Regions from separate parts of the Burkholderia arboris genome, predicted to be linked through region 4. Evidence: predicted binding sites of a transcription regulator. Region 4 holds the regulator's gene; each other region holds the start of a gene.
The links. The regulator FNR, encoded in region 4, switches genes on or off when oxygen is low (the NO sensors DNR and NnrR bind a similar motif). The targets are predictions, from matches to a motif close to TTGATNNNNATCAA.

Region 1: a site for FNR is predicted at 1,735-1,748, ahead of OHZ10_RS26390 (universal stress protein). Genes of this name have one in related genera too.
Region 2: a site for FNR is predicted at 1,378-1,391, ahead of OHZ10_RS35265 (universal stress protein). Genes of this name have one in related genera too.
Region 3: a site for FNR is predicted at 1,661-1,674, ahead of clpB (ATP-dependent chaperone ClpB). Genes of this name have one in related genera too.

Annotation. Positions count from the first base shown of each region.
Region 1 is NZ_CP109822.1:2,017,469-2,020,798, reverse strand. It holds gene OHZ10_RS26400 (DedA family protein/thiosulfate sulfurtransferase GlpE) at 1-82, opposite strand, end outside; gene OHZ10_RS26395 (cupin domain-containing protein) at 267-773, opposite strand; gene OHZ10_RS26390 (universal stress protein) at 1,147-1,617, opposite strand; gene OHZ10_RS26385 (PAS domain S-box protein) at 1,938-3,330, shown strand, end outside.
Region 2 is NZ_CP109823.1:580,093-583,422, reverse strand. It holds gene OHZ10_RS35270 (hypothetical protein) at 1-1,296, shown strand, start outside; gene OHZ10_RS35265 (universal stress protein) at 1,474-1,953, shown strand; gene OHZ10_RS35260 (DUF2964 family protein) at 1,969-2,160, shown strand; gene OHZ10_RS35255 (hypothetical protein) at 2,235-2,381, shown strand; gene OHZ10_RS35250 (tetratricopeptide repeat protein) at 2,418-3,330, opposite strand, start outside.
Region 3 is NZ_CP109821.1:2,109,908-2,113,237, reverse strand. It holds gene OHZ10_RS09910 (molybdenum cofactor biosynthesis protein MoaE) at 1-183, shown strand, start outside; gene OHZ10_RS09905 (group III truncated hemoglobin) at 259-819, opposite strand; gene OHZ10_RS09900 (Rrf2 family transcriptional regulator) at 1,071-1,589, shown strand; gene clpB (ATP-dependent chaperone ClpB) at 1,747-3,330, shown strand, end outside.
Region 4 is NZ_CP109822.1:400,070-403,399, forward strand. It holds gene OHZ10_RS18945 (T6SS phospholipase effector Tle1-like catalytic domain-containing protein) at 1-20, shown strand, start outside; gene OHZ10_RS18950 (LysE/ArgO family amino acid transporter) at 102-722, opposite strand; gene OHZ10_RS18955 (LysR family transcriptional regulator ArgP) at 833-1,726, shown strand; gene fnr (fumarate/nitrate reduction transcriptional regulator Fnr) at 1,775-2,521, opposite strand; gene OHZ10_RS18965 (universal stress protein) at 2,625-3,092, opposite strand; gene OHZ10_RS18970 (hypothetical protein) at 3,255-3,330, shown strand, end outside.

The DNA.
Region 1 (3,330 bases), 1.6 Mb from region 4:
CGCCGAGCTGCGTGATCAACACGCTCGCGAACACGGCCCATGGGCCGAGCGACGATGGAATAGCAATCGGAAAGTGCCACACGGCGGCGCTCCTGGAAGACATGCGGGCCGCGCGACGAGGCCGTCGGACGGCTGCGCAACGGCCGCCGCGGCACGTCCGCGACCGACCGGTGCATCACGCGCATTCTAAACGGGTTTGGCCGCGATCGCGCGGAACACCGGCCATCGGCGCGGGCTTTGCGCCGATGGCGGCACTTCCGTGACAGTCACACGTCGGGACGCGGCGCGAGCCGGGCGACATGCTCCGCGTAGTCGGGAAACGCGGCGGCCAGCGCGGCCGCATCCGCCAGCTCGAATTCCGAGAACTCGAACCCCGGCGCAACCGTGCAGCCGACGAGCGCAACATGCTCCGGCGACGCGCAACGCGCACCGAACCAGCTGCCGGCCGGCACGACCGCCTGGAACACGGTGCCCGGATGCGTGAGCGGGTTGCCGAGCCGGTGGATCGTCAGCCCGTCGCGCTCGTCGAGCACCCACACTTCGATCGGGTCGCCCGCGTAGAAATGCCAGACTTCGTCGGAACGGATCCGGTGCCACGACGAATACGCGCCGTCGCACAACAGGTAGTAGATCGCGGTCGACGCAGCGCGTGGCGCGCCGTCGGCCGGACGCACGACCGGATCGGCCGCGCGGTAGGTTTCACGGAAATAGCCGCCTTCGGGATGCGGCTGCAGGTCGAACTGGCGAATCAGGTCGGTGGCGGAAATCGGCATGGCGGATGACGTCGGTAAGGTAGGAAACCGGCATCCGGCGGCCGGCCCGGTTCATTACCCGTGCGACCGGTTCCAGCCGGATGCCCCTGCGTCGATCGCCGCGGCCATGCACGCGGCGAACAAGCGGACACCGGCCGATGCTGCCAGAACTGCATGCAGGGATGCAACCTCGCGCGTGCAATCCCGGTCCTGCGGGCGGGTTCGCGGCGCCCGCTTCCGGCGCGCTGCGACAGCTGCGACAACGGCGACAGCCGCGCTTGCGCGCGAAGCGCCGGCCAGCGCTTCGCGTGTTTCATCGGGCAGATGTGCGGCACAAGTGCATACAGCTGCGTCCTGCTCGGGCAGTGCATGCATCGACGCGTACCGCATACGGCTACGCGGCCGCCGTCGCGCCCGGCTCGCCGTGCCGCACCAGCAACACGGGCCGGTCGGCCGCCCGCAGCAGCGATTCCGCGACGCTGCCGAGCAACAGCCGGCGCAGGCCGTGCCGCCCGCTGGTGCCCATCACGATCAGGTCGGCGTCGGCTTCGGCCGCCGTGCGCATCAGCACCGTCGCGACGTCCTCGCCGTACGCATCGAGCGCGCGCACGGTGCCCTGCACATGCTGCTGCGCGAGCACCGCTTTCGCATCGTCGAGCACCGGCGTCGCGGCATCGGTCGCGGCCGCATCGCCGTCGCGCTCGGCCGCGAAACCTGCGTCCACATCGACGAGTTGCGGCCGATGTTCGACAACATACGCGCAGGTCACTTCACCGCCGGACGCCGCCGCGATCCGGATCGCCTCGTTCAGCGCGAGACGCGCGCTCGGGCTGCCGTCGAGCCCGACGAAAATCCGCTTGTACATGGTCCGTCCCTCCGACCGGGCACGCGTCGCGCCTGGCGCCACGGCGGCCCGTTACCGCAAGCCGGCCCGATGCCGGCTCGCCTGCCGAACAGTCTGCCCCACGTGCCGACGCGCGCGTTGATGCGCGTCAAGCGCGGCCGGCGCGCCCGCTGCTTCACGCCATTTGCCGCAATTTCTGCTGACCCCATTACAAAAAACGTGTAAAACGCGCACAATTTCATCTTGAAAATAGTCGTTGCACGCAGCCGGTGCGAGTTTTCCCCGGTTTTGCCGCGCTGCCCGAGTGCCCCGGGCAGCCCGAACAACAGAATGGCCATCGAATGACCGCCAGTGGAACCCCGACGCGTGACGCCCGAGGGCCCACGCGCCTCCAGATCATGTTACGCCAGCCGCTCGCGGCCGGCGTCGTTGCGCTGTGCGCCGGCGCCGTGCTGTCGCTCGGCGTTGCGCTGCTGGTGCGCGAGCAGTGGCAAGGCGCCGTCCGTACGCGTTTCGAACGCCGCACGACGCACGTGACCGCGATGCTGCGCCACGAGTTGCAGGCCGGCGTCGCCGTGCTCGAAGGCGCGCGCGGCGCGTTCGGCCTCGTCCCGGACATGACGCCCGAGCAATGGCGCCGCTATGCGGAGACGCTCGATCTCGACAGCGGCCGCTCGCCGGTCCGTCAGATCGGCTATGCACCGCTGTCGCCCGCCACCCGCAGCGCCCTCGCCGGCGCGAAGCCGTTGCCGCCCGGTCCGCTCGCGGCCGCGGCGCTCAGCGCGCCCGCGTCGAACTCGCCGGTCGTCCGCTTCGGCGCGTCCGACGCGGCGCCGCTGACGCGCGCGCTGCAGACCAGCGACATCGCGCTCGGCGTCCACCCGGTCGACGACGATACCTCGCGCGACGCACGCACCCTTACGCTGTTCCTGCCCGTGACCACGTCGCCGCGCGCGGCCGCCACGCCGTCCGGCACGCGCGAGGCCGGTGCCGACGGCGTGCTGTTCGCGGCGCTGAGCCCGCGGCGGCTGGTGGAGCGCGCGCTCGACGCGGAACGCGGGATCGACCTGTGGATGACCGCAGGCGGCGATTCGCGCGTAATCGGCAGCCTCGAGACGACGACCGACGAGGCGTCGGCATCGCCCGACCTGCTGCGGCGCACCGACGTGCTGAATTTCGGCGGCACCGTGCTGACGCTCGCCTATTCCGCCGACGGCCGCCCGAGCGCGACCGGCGCGCAGCGCGCGGCCGGCACCGTGCTCGGCGCGGGGCTGATCGCGTCGATCGCATTCGCGGTGCTCGTCCATGCGCTGGTGCGCGGCCGCGCCGGCGCGGCCGCCGATGCCGGCGCGAGCAGCCGCGGCATCCTCAACGAGGCGCGGATGATGGGCATCATCCGTTCGTCGATGGAAGCGATCATCACGATCGACGAGAAGCAGACGGTCGTGATCTTCAATCCGATGGCCGAGCAGGTGTTCGGCGTGTCCGCGATGGAAGCGATCGGTGCGCCGCTGTCGCGCTTCATCCCCGAGCGGTTCCGCGCCGCGCACGCGAAGCACGTCGACCAGTTCGGCGTGACGGGCGTGTCCGAGCGGCAGATGGGCCGCCAGCGCGTGCTGTTCGGGCTGCGCGCGAACGGCGAGGAGTTTCCGATCGAGGCGTCGATCTCGCAGATCCGCGACGCGTCGGGCAAGCTTTATACGGTGATGCTGCGCGACATCACCGAGCGGCTGC
Region 2 (3,330 bases), on a different replicon from region 4:
TCGCTGTGCAAGACGGACAACCCGACCGTGAACCGCGCGGCGATCTATCTGTACAACACGCAGTACTGGGAGATCCGTTCGCTGGAACTGACCAACGATGCGACGACCGTCGGCGGCCGCCTCGGGCTGTACGTGCGGCTCGAGGATTACGGCACGGGCAGCCACTACCATGTCGACGACGTGTACGTGCATCACGTTCGCGGCTATCTGAAGGATGTCGCCGGCAATACGGTCGGCTCGTACAAGACGACCGGCGGGATGCTGTTCGAGGTGACGCGCGACAACGAAGTCGTCGGCACGAAGGAGAAGCCGACCAACTTCGACGACATCGCGGTCGAGAACAGCGAAATCTACGCCGTCGATGCGGTCGCACTGTCGACGCGCTCCGCGTGGATGTGCCGCGAAGGCGGTGCGCCGTGCGGCGACTATCCGCCGTACAAGGGCAATCCGGCCTACCTGACGAATCCGGCCACGCAGGCGGCGTCGGACTACTTCCCGATGACGCGCGTCGTGCTGCGCAACAACCTGATCCACAACGTCGGCGGCGACGGCATCATCGTGCGCACGGCAACCGCGCCGAAGGTCGAGGCGAACCACCTGTACGACATCTGGATGCGCGCACCGGGCAACAGCGCCGGCGCGTGGGCGATCAACACCGACGATGCGCTGTTCCAGTACAACGAAGTCAACGGCGTGCGGTTGCAGAACAACATCGAAGCCGGCGACGGGATGGCGTTCGACGCGGATCTCGGCACGCGCAACACGCGCGTGGCTGCGAACTTCAGCCACGACAACGACGGCGGGCTGATGCTGTTCTGCGGATGCGGTTCCGACGGCCTGGGTCACACGGCGCAGGAGACGGGGGCAATCGTCGAAAACAACCTGAGCCTGAACGACAAGCGGCGGATCGTCTCGGCGGCGGGATCGGCCGATTCCGTGGTGCGCGACAACGTCGTGATCACGCGTACGCCGGGGCTGGTGACGCCGATCGTCGAGAACCTCAGCTATGCGAACGCGTTCCAGGTGACGGGCAACCGCTTCTACAACGCTTCGGATAGCGGCGCGATCTACCGGACGAAGAATGCGCAAGGCAGCTACGCGAACATCGTGTGGAGCGGCAACGCGTACTTCGGTTATGCGGCGGATTCCGAGTTCGCCGGGCCGAACTATCGCCACGGTGCGCAGCCCGACACGGTGCTGCCGTTCGCCGGACAGGACGTGGACGCGGTCGCCGGTGCCTGGTTGCGCGACAGCGGGTTCGACCGGCACAAGTACCGCGCGCCGCACGCGCGATGACGGGACGGGCGCGGGCGTCGATGCGTGGCGCCCGGTGCCCGGCGCGTGCGTCGTCCGGTCGCAGGCCGGACGCCCGCCGGCTTGATCGTCGTCAACATCCGGGCCCGCCGTCGGCCGATGATGGTGACATGGCCGCGCGCGACAGGGCGCGCGGCAGTTCACCCCAGCGAGGTTCGCATGTACAAGAAGATCATGGTGGCCGTCGACGGCAGTGCTTCGTCGAAACAGGCGCTTGCCGAGGCCGTGAAAGTGGCGCTGGCGAGCGACACGCACGTCAGCGTCGTGTATGTGGTCGACAAGTCGGTGCTGTTCACGTACGCGGGACGTTTCGATCCGCACGCGCTCGTCGAGGAAATCCGCGACGACGGGCGCAAGGTGCTGCGTGAAGCCGAACAGATCGTCGCGCTGGCCGGCGCGAAAGGCGAAGCCGAACTCGTCGAGACCGAGAGCATCGGCGAGGACATCGCGGAGCGCCTGCAGCGCTACGTGAAGGAGCACGGGATCGATCTCGCGGTGGTCGGCACGCACGGGCGGCGCGGGATCCGGCGCGTGCTGCTCGGCAGCGTCGCCGAGCGCTTCGTGCGCGGCTCCAAGTGCCCGGTGCTGCTGATTCGCGGCGACGATGCCGACGAAGCGGCGGCCGCGGCTGCGGCGTAACGCGGCGCTCGAGCGATGATCCGCCGCCAGTACCGCATCGTCGTCGCGGCGATCGCCGTGTTCGTGTCGCTCGTGGGGATGATGGCCGTCGTAACGGGGCTGCTGTTCGACGAAGCGATGGCGCTGCGTGGCGGCGCGATCGCATTGATCGTCGGTGTGGGCGGCTTCGTCGTGATGCTCAATCCGGGCGCGAAAGGCGAGGAATGACGCGGGGAGGCTGCGTCTTTCCTTGAGGGAACGCGTGCAGGCACTATCGTGCTCGAAGAACGACAACATAGCTGATGGGGCAGCCGGGCATCGATCAGTCGAAAGTCGTCGTTGCGATGATGTCGAACACGAAGCAGCGCTTTGTGGCCAACGGTCATGCGATGGCGAACGCGTCGGGGCACGTCTATATGCTGTCCCGTGACGATCCCTGTCAGCAGTGACCGTCGTTGCCCTGACGATCACCGCTTCCGTCGAGATTACGTGCCGCTCGCACCGGGCGCCGCCGCGCTGTCCGGGCTCGCCTGCACGTCCAGCCGCTTCAGCGTTTCCGCCAGCTCCGCGTTCTTCGGCTGAAGCTTCTGCGCCTGCGCGAACGCATCGCGCGCTTCATCCCGGCGCCCCAGTTTCCACAGCACTTCACCCTTGTGCGTCAGCCCGGTCGCATGGGCTTCGCGCGCGTCGCCGTCGTCGTCCTTCGCGAAGATCGCGATCGAGCGGTCGAACCACGTGAGCGCCTCGTCGTTGCGGCCGAGGCGATATAGCGCCCAGCCCTTGCTGTCGAGCGCATACGCATCGTCGGGCGACTTCGCGAGATGCGTGTCGATCATTGCGAGCCCGCGATCGACCTCCACGCCCGCATCGACGAGCCGGTAGCCGATATCGTTCAGGCGATCGTCCGGAATCGTGTCGAGATCGAGCACGGCAGCCACGCGGCTTGCGTCGCGTTCGGCGATCGCGAGCGACAGCAGCTTCGCGACGATCTGCTGCCGCAACTCGCCGCTGATCCGGTCGCTGTTGGTGACCAGCGTGCCGAGGTACTGCGTGTACAGGTCCGGCGTGCCGGGTTCGTTCGCGCTGTTCGCGATGGTCAGGCCCGGACCCGCGCACCAGTCGGTGTCGGCCGCTTTTTCCAGCATGCCGACGTAAAGATTGACGTTCCGCGGCGTGCGCGATTGTGCGTAGTAGGTGTAGCCGTTCGCGTCCGAATAGCCGCATGCCAGATATTCGTTCTCCACGTCCAGCACGTACGGGAAACGGCCGAGCGACGCCTTGCCGCCCGGATCGACCAGCCGGAACGATTCGCCCAGGTCGCCGTCGCCGACGACCGGGTTGAACACCCACTGCTTCTGCGGATGCGATTTCGGCAGCCGGATCCGGATCGTGCGGCCC
Region 3 (3,330 bases), on a different replicon from region 4:
GTCGCGTCGCACCGCGGCGATGCGTTCGCGTCGTGCGAGTTCGTGATGGACTATCTGAAGACCGAAGCGCCGTTCTGGAAGAAGGAAACGACGCCGGACGGCGAGCGCTGGGTCGATGCGCGCAGTACCGACGACGCTGCGCTCGCGCGCTGGGGCGTCGAGTCGGGCAACACGCCGCGCTGAGCGCGGCATCCGGGCAGGCGGTGCGGCCATGTGCCGCAGGTGGCGTTGCCGCCGGGCGTCGCGTATCGCCGTCGGTTACGCGTCCGGATCGATGCTGCGCCCGATGATCTTCGTCGGAAACGGTTCGCCGCGGGCGCGCGACGGCGGCGCGTGCGGATCGTCCCCCGCGTCGCGGCGGCGCGGCGCGATCGCGTCGAGCAGCGCCTGCTGCTCGGGCGGAATCTGATAGTCCCAGCCGAACCGGCTCAACTGCAGGCTCTGCGCGATCCGCAGTGCGGGCTCCATGAAGCGGATCGCCGCGGGCGGCGCGTAGCGCGTCTCGACGGTCTTCAGGAACAGCGCCAGCCAGCGGCTGAAATGGGCCGGCTCGATCCCGTCGAGCGGCTGATGCGCCTGCTGCACGTTGCCGCGATACCCCTTGGTGCCGAGCACGAGGCTCGACCAGAACGTCACCATCTTCGGCAGGTGGTCGTCCCAGCGGCCGGCCAGCTTCGCGTCGAACACGGGCCCCAGTAGCGGATCGGCGCGCACGCGATCGTAGAACGCGTAGACGAGTTCGCGGATGTTGTCTTCGGTCGGCTCGGCGTCGCGAGGGCGCGCCGGTGCGGTTTCGGGCGAGGCAGGCAGGGCAGTCATGGCAAAAAGGGCGGGTAGATCGGGGCGGCGACGGGCGGTAGCGTGGTGATCGGGGAGGACGCCGGTCGGATTTTGACGCAGAATAGCGTCCAATACCCCCTGAAAAACGTGTAACTGTCACGCATCTTATTGCGCGCACGCGATCCCGGCAACCCGGGGTGGCGGAACGGGGCCGTCAGCCGGCCCTGCGCGCATCGCGGTCGGCCCGGTTCACGTTATCGGGGCACGATCGATCATTTCCGTATTCGCCCATGAGACTCACTGACTACACCGACTATTCGCTGCGCGTGATGCTGTACCTTGCCGTGCGCGGCGAGGGGCTCGCGACGATCCAGGAGATCTCGGATGCCTACGGTATCTCGAAGAACCATCTGATGAAAGTCGTGCAGCAGCTCGGCGAGCTGGGATGGGTCGACACTGTGCGCGGCCGCAATGGCGGGCTGCGGCTGTTCCCCGAATCGCTGCAACTGACGGTCGGCGAGGTCGTGCGTGCGACCGAGAACGACTTTGCGCTGGTCGGCTGCTTTTCGGCTGACGGCAGCGACTCGCGCGGCTGCGTGATCGAGCCGCAGTGCCGGCTGAAGGGCGTGCTGGCGGCCGCGCGCGATGCCTTTTTCGCCGAACTCGATCGTCACACGCTCGGCGAACTGGCCGAGCCCGCGTCGCCGCTCGTGGCGCTGCTCGGCATCCGTCCGGTCGCGCTCGTGCGTGCCGCAACGTCGCCGGACGAAGCGCCGGCAGTCGCCGAACCGCCGTCCAAGACGCACTGACACGCGGGAGCCGCGCCCCGCGCGCCGACCGCGGCCCGTCCCCGGGCCACTTCCAGTCTATCCAGCAATTTTTGCGCTGAATCAACCCGAATTTCGCTTGAAAGCCGCATAACCATCCTCATCTTGGTGTTAATCGAAAATTGGAGGTCTCGACTAAATGAGAATCGACAAGCTCACCACCAAGTTCCAGGAAGCACTCGCGGACGCGCAAAGCCTCGCGGCAGGCCGCGACAATCAATACATCGAACCCGTTCACGTCCTCGCGGCGCTGGTCGCGCAGCACGACGGTTCCGCCCGCTCGCTGATGTCGCGCGCGGGTGTTCACGTGCAGGCGCTGCAAGGCGCGCTGAACGAAGCCATTTCGCGCCTGCCGCAAGTGACGGGCACGGGCGGCGACATCCAGATCGGCCGTGAACTGGCCGGGCTGCTGAATCAGGCCGACAAGGAAGCGCAGAAGCTCAACGACACGTTCATCGCGAGCGAAATGTTCCTGCTCGCCGCGTCCGACGACAAGGGCGAGGCCGGCAAGCTCGCGCGTCAGCACGGCCTCACGCGCAAGGCGCTCGAAGCCGCGATCGCCGCGGTGCGCGGCGGCTCGCAGGTGCACAGCCAGGACGCGGAAAGCCAGCGCGAAGCGCTGAAGAAATACACGGTCGACCTGACCGAGCGCGCCCGTGCGGGCAAGCTCGACCCGGTGATCGGCCGCGACGACGAAATCCGCCGCTCGATCCAGATCCTGCAGCGCCGCACGAAGAACAACCCGGTGCTGATCGGCGAGCCGGGCGTCGGCAAGACCGCGATCGTCGAAGGGCTCGCGCAACGGATCGTCAACGGCGAGGTGCCGGAGACGCTGAAGGGCAAGCGCGTGCTGTCGCTCGACATGGCCGCGCTGCTCGCCGGTGCGAAGTACCGCGGCGAATTCGAGGAGCGCCTGAAGGCGGTGCTCAGCGACATCGCGAAGGACGAAGGCCAGACGATCGTCTTCATCGACGAAATCCACACGATGGTCGGCGCGGGCAAGGCCGAAGGCGCGATGGATGCGGGCAACATGCTGAAGCCGGCGCTGTCGCGCGGCGAGCTGCACTGTATCGGCGCGACCACGCTCGACGAATACCGCAAGTACATCGAGAAGGACGCCGCGCTCGAGCGCCGCTTCCAGAAGGTGCTCGTCGACGAGCCGAGCGTCGAGGCGACGATCGCGATCCTGCGCGGGCTGCAGGAGAAGTACGAACTGCACCACGGCGTCGACATCACCGATCCGGCGATCGTCGCCGCGGCCGAGCTGTCGCACCGCTACATCACCGACCGCTTCCTGCCCGACAAGGCCATCGACCTGATCGACGAAGCCGCTTCGAAGATCAAGATGGAAATCGATTCGAAGCCCGAAGAGATGGACAAGCTCGACCGTCGTCTGATCCAGCTGAAGATCGAGCGCGAAGCCGTGAAGAAGGAGCAGGACGAAGCGTCGCAGAAGCGCCTGCAGCTGATCGAGGAAGAGATCGATCGCCTTGGCCGCGAGTATGCGGACCTGGAAGAGATCTGGACCGCCGAGAAGGCCGCGGTGCAGGGCAGCGCCCAGCTCAAGGAAGAGATCGAGAAGGTGCGTGCGGACATCGCGCGGCTGCAGCGTGACGGCAAGCTGGAGAAGGTTGCCGAGCTGCAGTACGGCAAGCTGCCGCAGCTCGAGGCGCAGCTGAAGCAGGTCACGCAGGCCGAAGAGCAGGAGCAGCACAACCCGACG
Region 4 (3,330 bases):
ACGCGGCATCGACGGCCTGATGCCGAGCGCGATGCCGTTCGCTACCGCGAACGGTTGACCTGAGGTCGCGGCAGACCGGATCTGCCGCGACACCCCTTTCCCTACCGCAACTGCACCGCCGCGAGAAACAGCACCATGCTGCCGATCGCACCATCCAGCACGCGCCACGCCATCGCCTTGCGGAACCACGGCGCCAGCAATCGCGCCCCGTATCCGAGCCCGAGGAACCACACGACGCTGACCGTCATCGCGCCGATCGCGAACGCGAGCCGCGCGCCTTCCGGCTCGCGCGCGCCGGCCGTGCCGATCAGCAGGAACGTGTCGAGATAGACGTGCGGGTTGAGCCACGTGAACGCGAGGGTCATCAGCACGATCGAGAGCCCGCTCTGCGGCGGCGGCGCGACCGCGTCGCCGCGCACGTCGAGCGTTTCGTGGCCCGGCTTGAACGCACGGCGCAGCGCATTGATGCCGAACCACGCGAGATAGGCGAGGCCGACATACAGCACCGCGTGAACGAAGGCCGGATAGCGCTCGACGAGTACCGATGCGCCGCCGACCCCCGCGCCGATCAGGATCATGTCGGACGCCGCGCACAGCAGCACGATCTTGCCGACATGCGAGCGCATGATGCCCTGACGGAGCACGAACGCATTCTGTGCGCCGATGGTGACGATGAGCGATCCGCACAGGGCGGCGCCGTGGGAGAAAGCGAGCCAGTTCATGATGATGGGCAGCGTTAGAAGCAGTAGACGAATGAATCGGGTAGCGCTAGTCTGCGGTCAGCATGAAGATAAGAGAAGCTAAATCACCTAATGCAGATTAAGGAAATCTAATGCTCGACTACGCGTTGCTCGATGCCCTCGCAGCCGTGATCCGGCACGGTTCGTTCGAGCGGGCGGCCAAGGAGCTGAATGTCACGCCGTCGGCCGTGTCGCAGCGCGTGAAGCTGCTGGAGGAACGGGTTGGCAGCGTGCTCGTCAAGCGCGGGCAGCCGTGCGTCGCGACGACGTCGGGCGCGCTGCTGTGCCGGCACACCGAGCGCGTGCAACTGCTGGAAGCCGAACTGGGCGGCCGGATGCCGGCGCTGCCGGGCCAGATCGCGAGTGCATGGCCGACGTTGCGCGTGGCCGTCAACGACGACAGCGTCGCGACGTGGTTCATCGATGCGGTCGGGCCGTTTTGCACGGAGCGCGAGACATTGCTCGACCTCGTGATCGACGACCAGGATTACACGGCGTCGCGCATTCGCGACGGCAGCGTGCAGGGCGCGGTGACCGCGCAGGCGGAGCCGATCCAGGGATGCCGGTCGGAGCGGCTCGGGCGGATCCGCTATCGCGCGGTGTGCTCGCCGGCGTTTTACGAACGCTATTTCGGTGCGGGCATCACGCGCGATGCGCTGCGCCGCGCGCCGTGCGTGATGTTCAATCCGAAGGACGGGCTGCAGGCGCGTTTCATCCGGCGCGTGACGCGCGCGGATCTCGATCCGCCGCAGCACTGGATACCGCACGTCGCAGGCTATCTGCGCGCATGCGAAACGGGGTTGGGATGGGGGATGTGCCCGGACCGGATGGTCGATCGCCAACTGGCGGCGGGTGAGCTCGTGGACATGTCGCGCGGGCGGACCATCGACATCGATCTCTACTGGCAGAGCTGGCGTCTGTCGATCGGCTGGCTCGACGATTTCAGCGCGGCGCTGAAGACGCGCGCCGCACTGTTTCTCGATTGATTCGGGATGCGATGCAGGCGGCGCGCGAACCGCGCGCGCCGCGCAGGATCAGACCTGATGCAGGCCGTCGAAGTCGACGATCTGCACGTGGCGGCCCTGCATTTCGATCAGGCCGCGCTTCTGGAACTTGGACAGCGTGCGGCTGACCGTTTCGAGCGTCATGCCGAGATAGCTGCCGATGTCTTCGCGCGTCATCCGCAGGTTGAATTCCGACGGCGAGTACCCGCGCTTCAGGTAACGCGACGAGACGTCGAGCAGGAACGCGGCGACGCGCTCTTCGGCATTCAGCGAACCGAGCAGCATCGTTTGCGACGTTTCGCGCACGATCTGTTCGCTCATCAGCTTGTGCATGCGCAGCTGCATCGAGCCGGCTTCCGAGCACAGGGTCTTCAGCGCGCTGTACGGGATCACGCAGACGGAGCTGTCTTCCAGCGCGACCGCGGTGCGCGGATGGGCATCGTCGCAGATGCCGTCGAGGCCGAGCGCTTCACCGGCAAGATGCAGGCCCGTGACTTGTTCGCGGCCGTCATGGCGCGTCGCGACGGTTTTCAGCGAACCCGAGCGCACGGCATACAGGTTGTCGAATGCGTCGCCTTCGCGGAACAGCGCTTCACCGCGCTTCACGGGGCGCGCTGCGCAGATGACCGACTCGAGGCGACTGAGTGCTTCAGGTGCCAGGCCCTGCGGCATGCACAGGTGCCGCATTGCGCACGACGAGCAGTGCGCGGCCTGGCGAGGAGCCCAGCTACCGGCATGAGGCGTGGCGGCGGGACGTGTGGCGACGGGCGTCAGCATGATCGTTTACTCCGGCGTTGAATCGACGGAATCATTGTCCCACCGCAAGTTGCCGCTGTCGGGTGACAAAACGTCGCGACCGGTGGCGCCTGCCGGATGGCGTTCAGGCGGCCTGTTCGTCGACGTTCGCGGCCGCCGGAATCAACAGCACGGGCAGCGTCGCGTGCCGCACGCATTGTTCGGCGATGCTGCCGAGCACGAGCCGGCGGAACCCGCGGCGGCCGTGCGTGCCGAGCACGAGCAGATCGGCGCCGAACGCTGTTGCGCCGTCGAGGATCAGCGACGAGACATCGTTGAGCGACGTCGCTTCGTTCAGCCGCGTTTCGCCCTTCACGCCGGCTGCCTGCATCAGCTTCGAGAAATCCCGAGCGAGTTCGTTGCCCTGTGCGACGAGCTGATCGCGCAGCACGGAAGGATCGTAGCCGGGCACGTTGTAGTAGATCGCGGCGTTCTCGACGACGTAGAACGGCTGCAGCTCGGCGCCGTGCGCTTTCGCGAGCGCCAGTGCTGCATCGAACGCATGGCGGGACGTGTCGCTGCCGTCGACGGCAACCAGAATACGCTTGTACATAGTGTCTCCGAGTGGCGGGTTGAAACGAAGTCGGCCGGATGGCCGATCAGGCTGGGCAATGCGCAATGCTGCGAGGCAGAGTAAACCAACGGCGGGGACTTTGCAGCGAGGTGCCCGTCGGGTCGCGTGGTCGCATCGCGTCTGTTGCAGCGGCGAACGGCCATGCGCGCGGCGCATGCTGCACCGCGCGAGATGTGGCGCGTGGCTGGATCGATGCCGCTGTTCGCGCCGGCGGCGG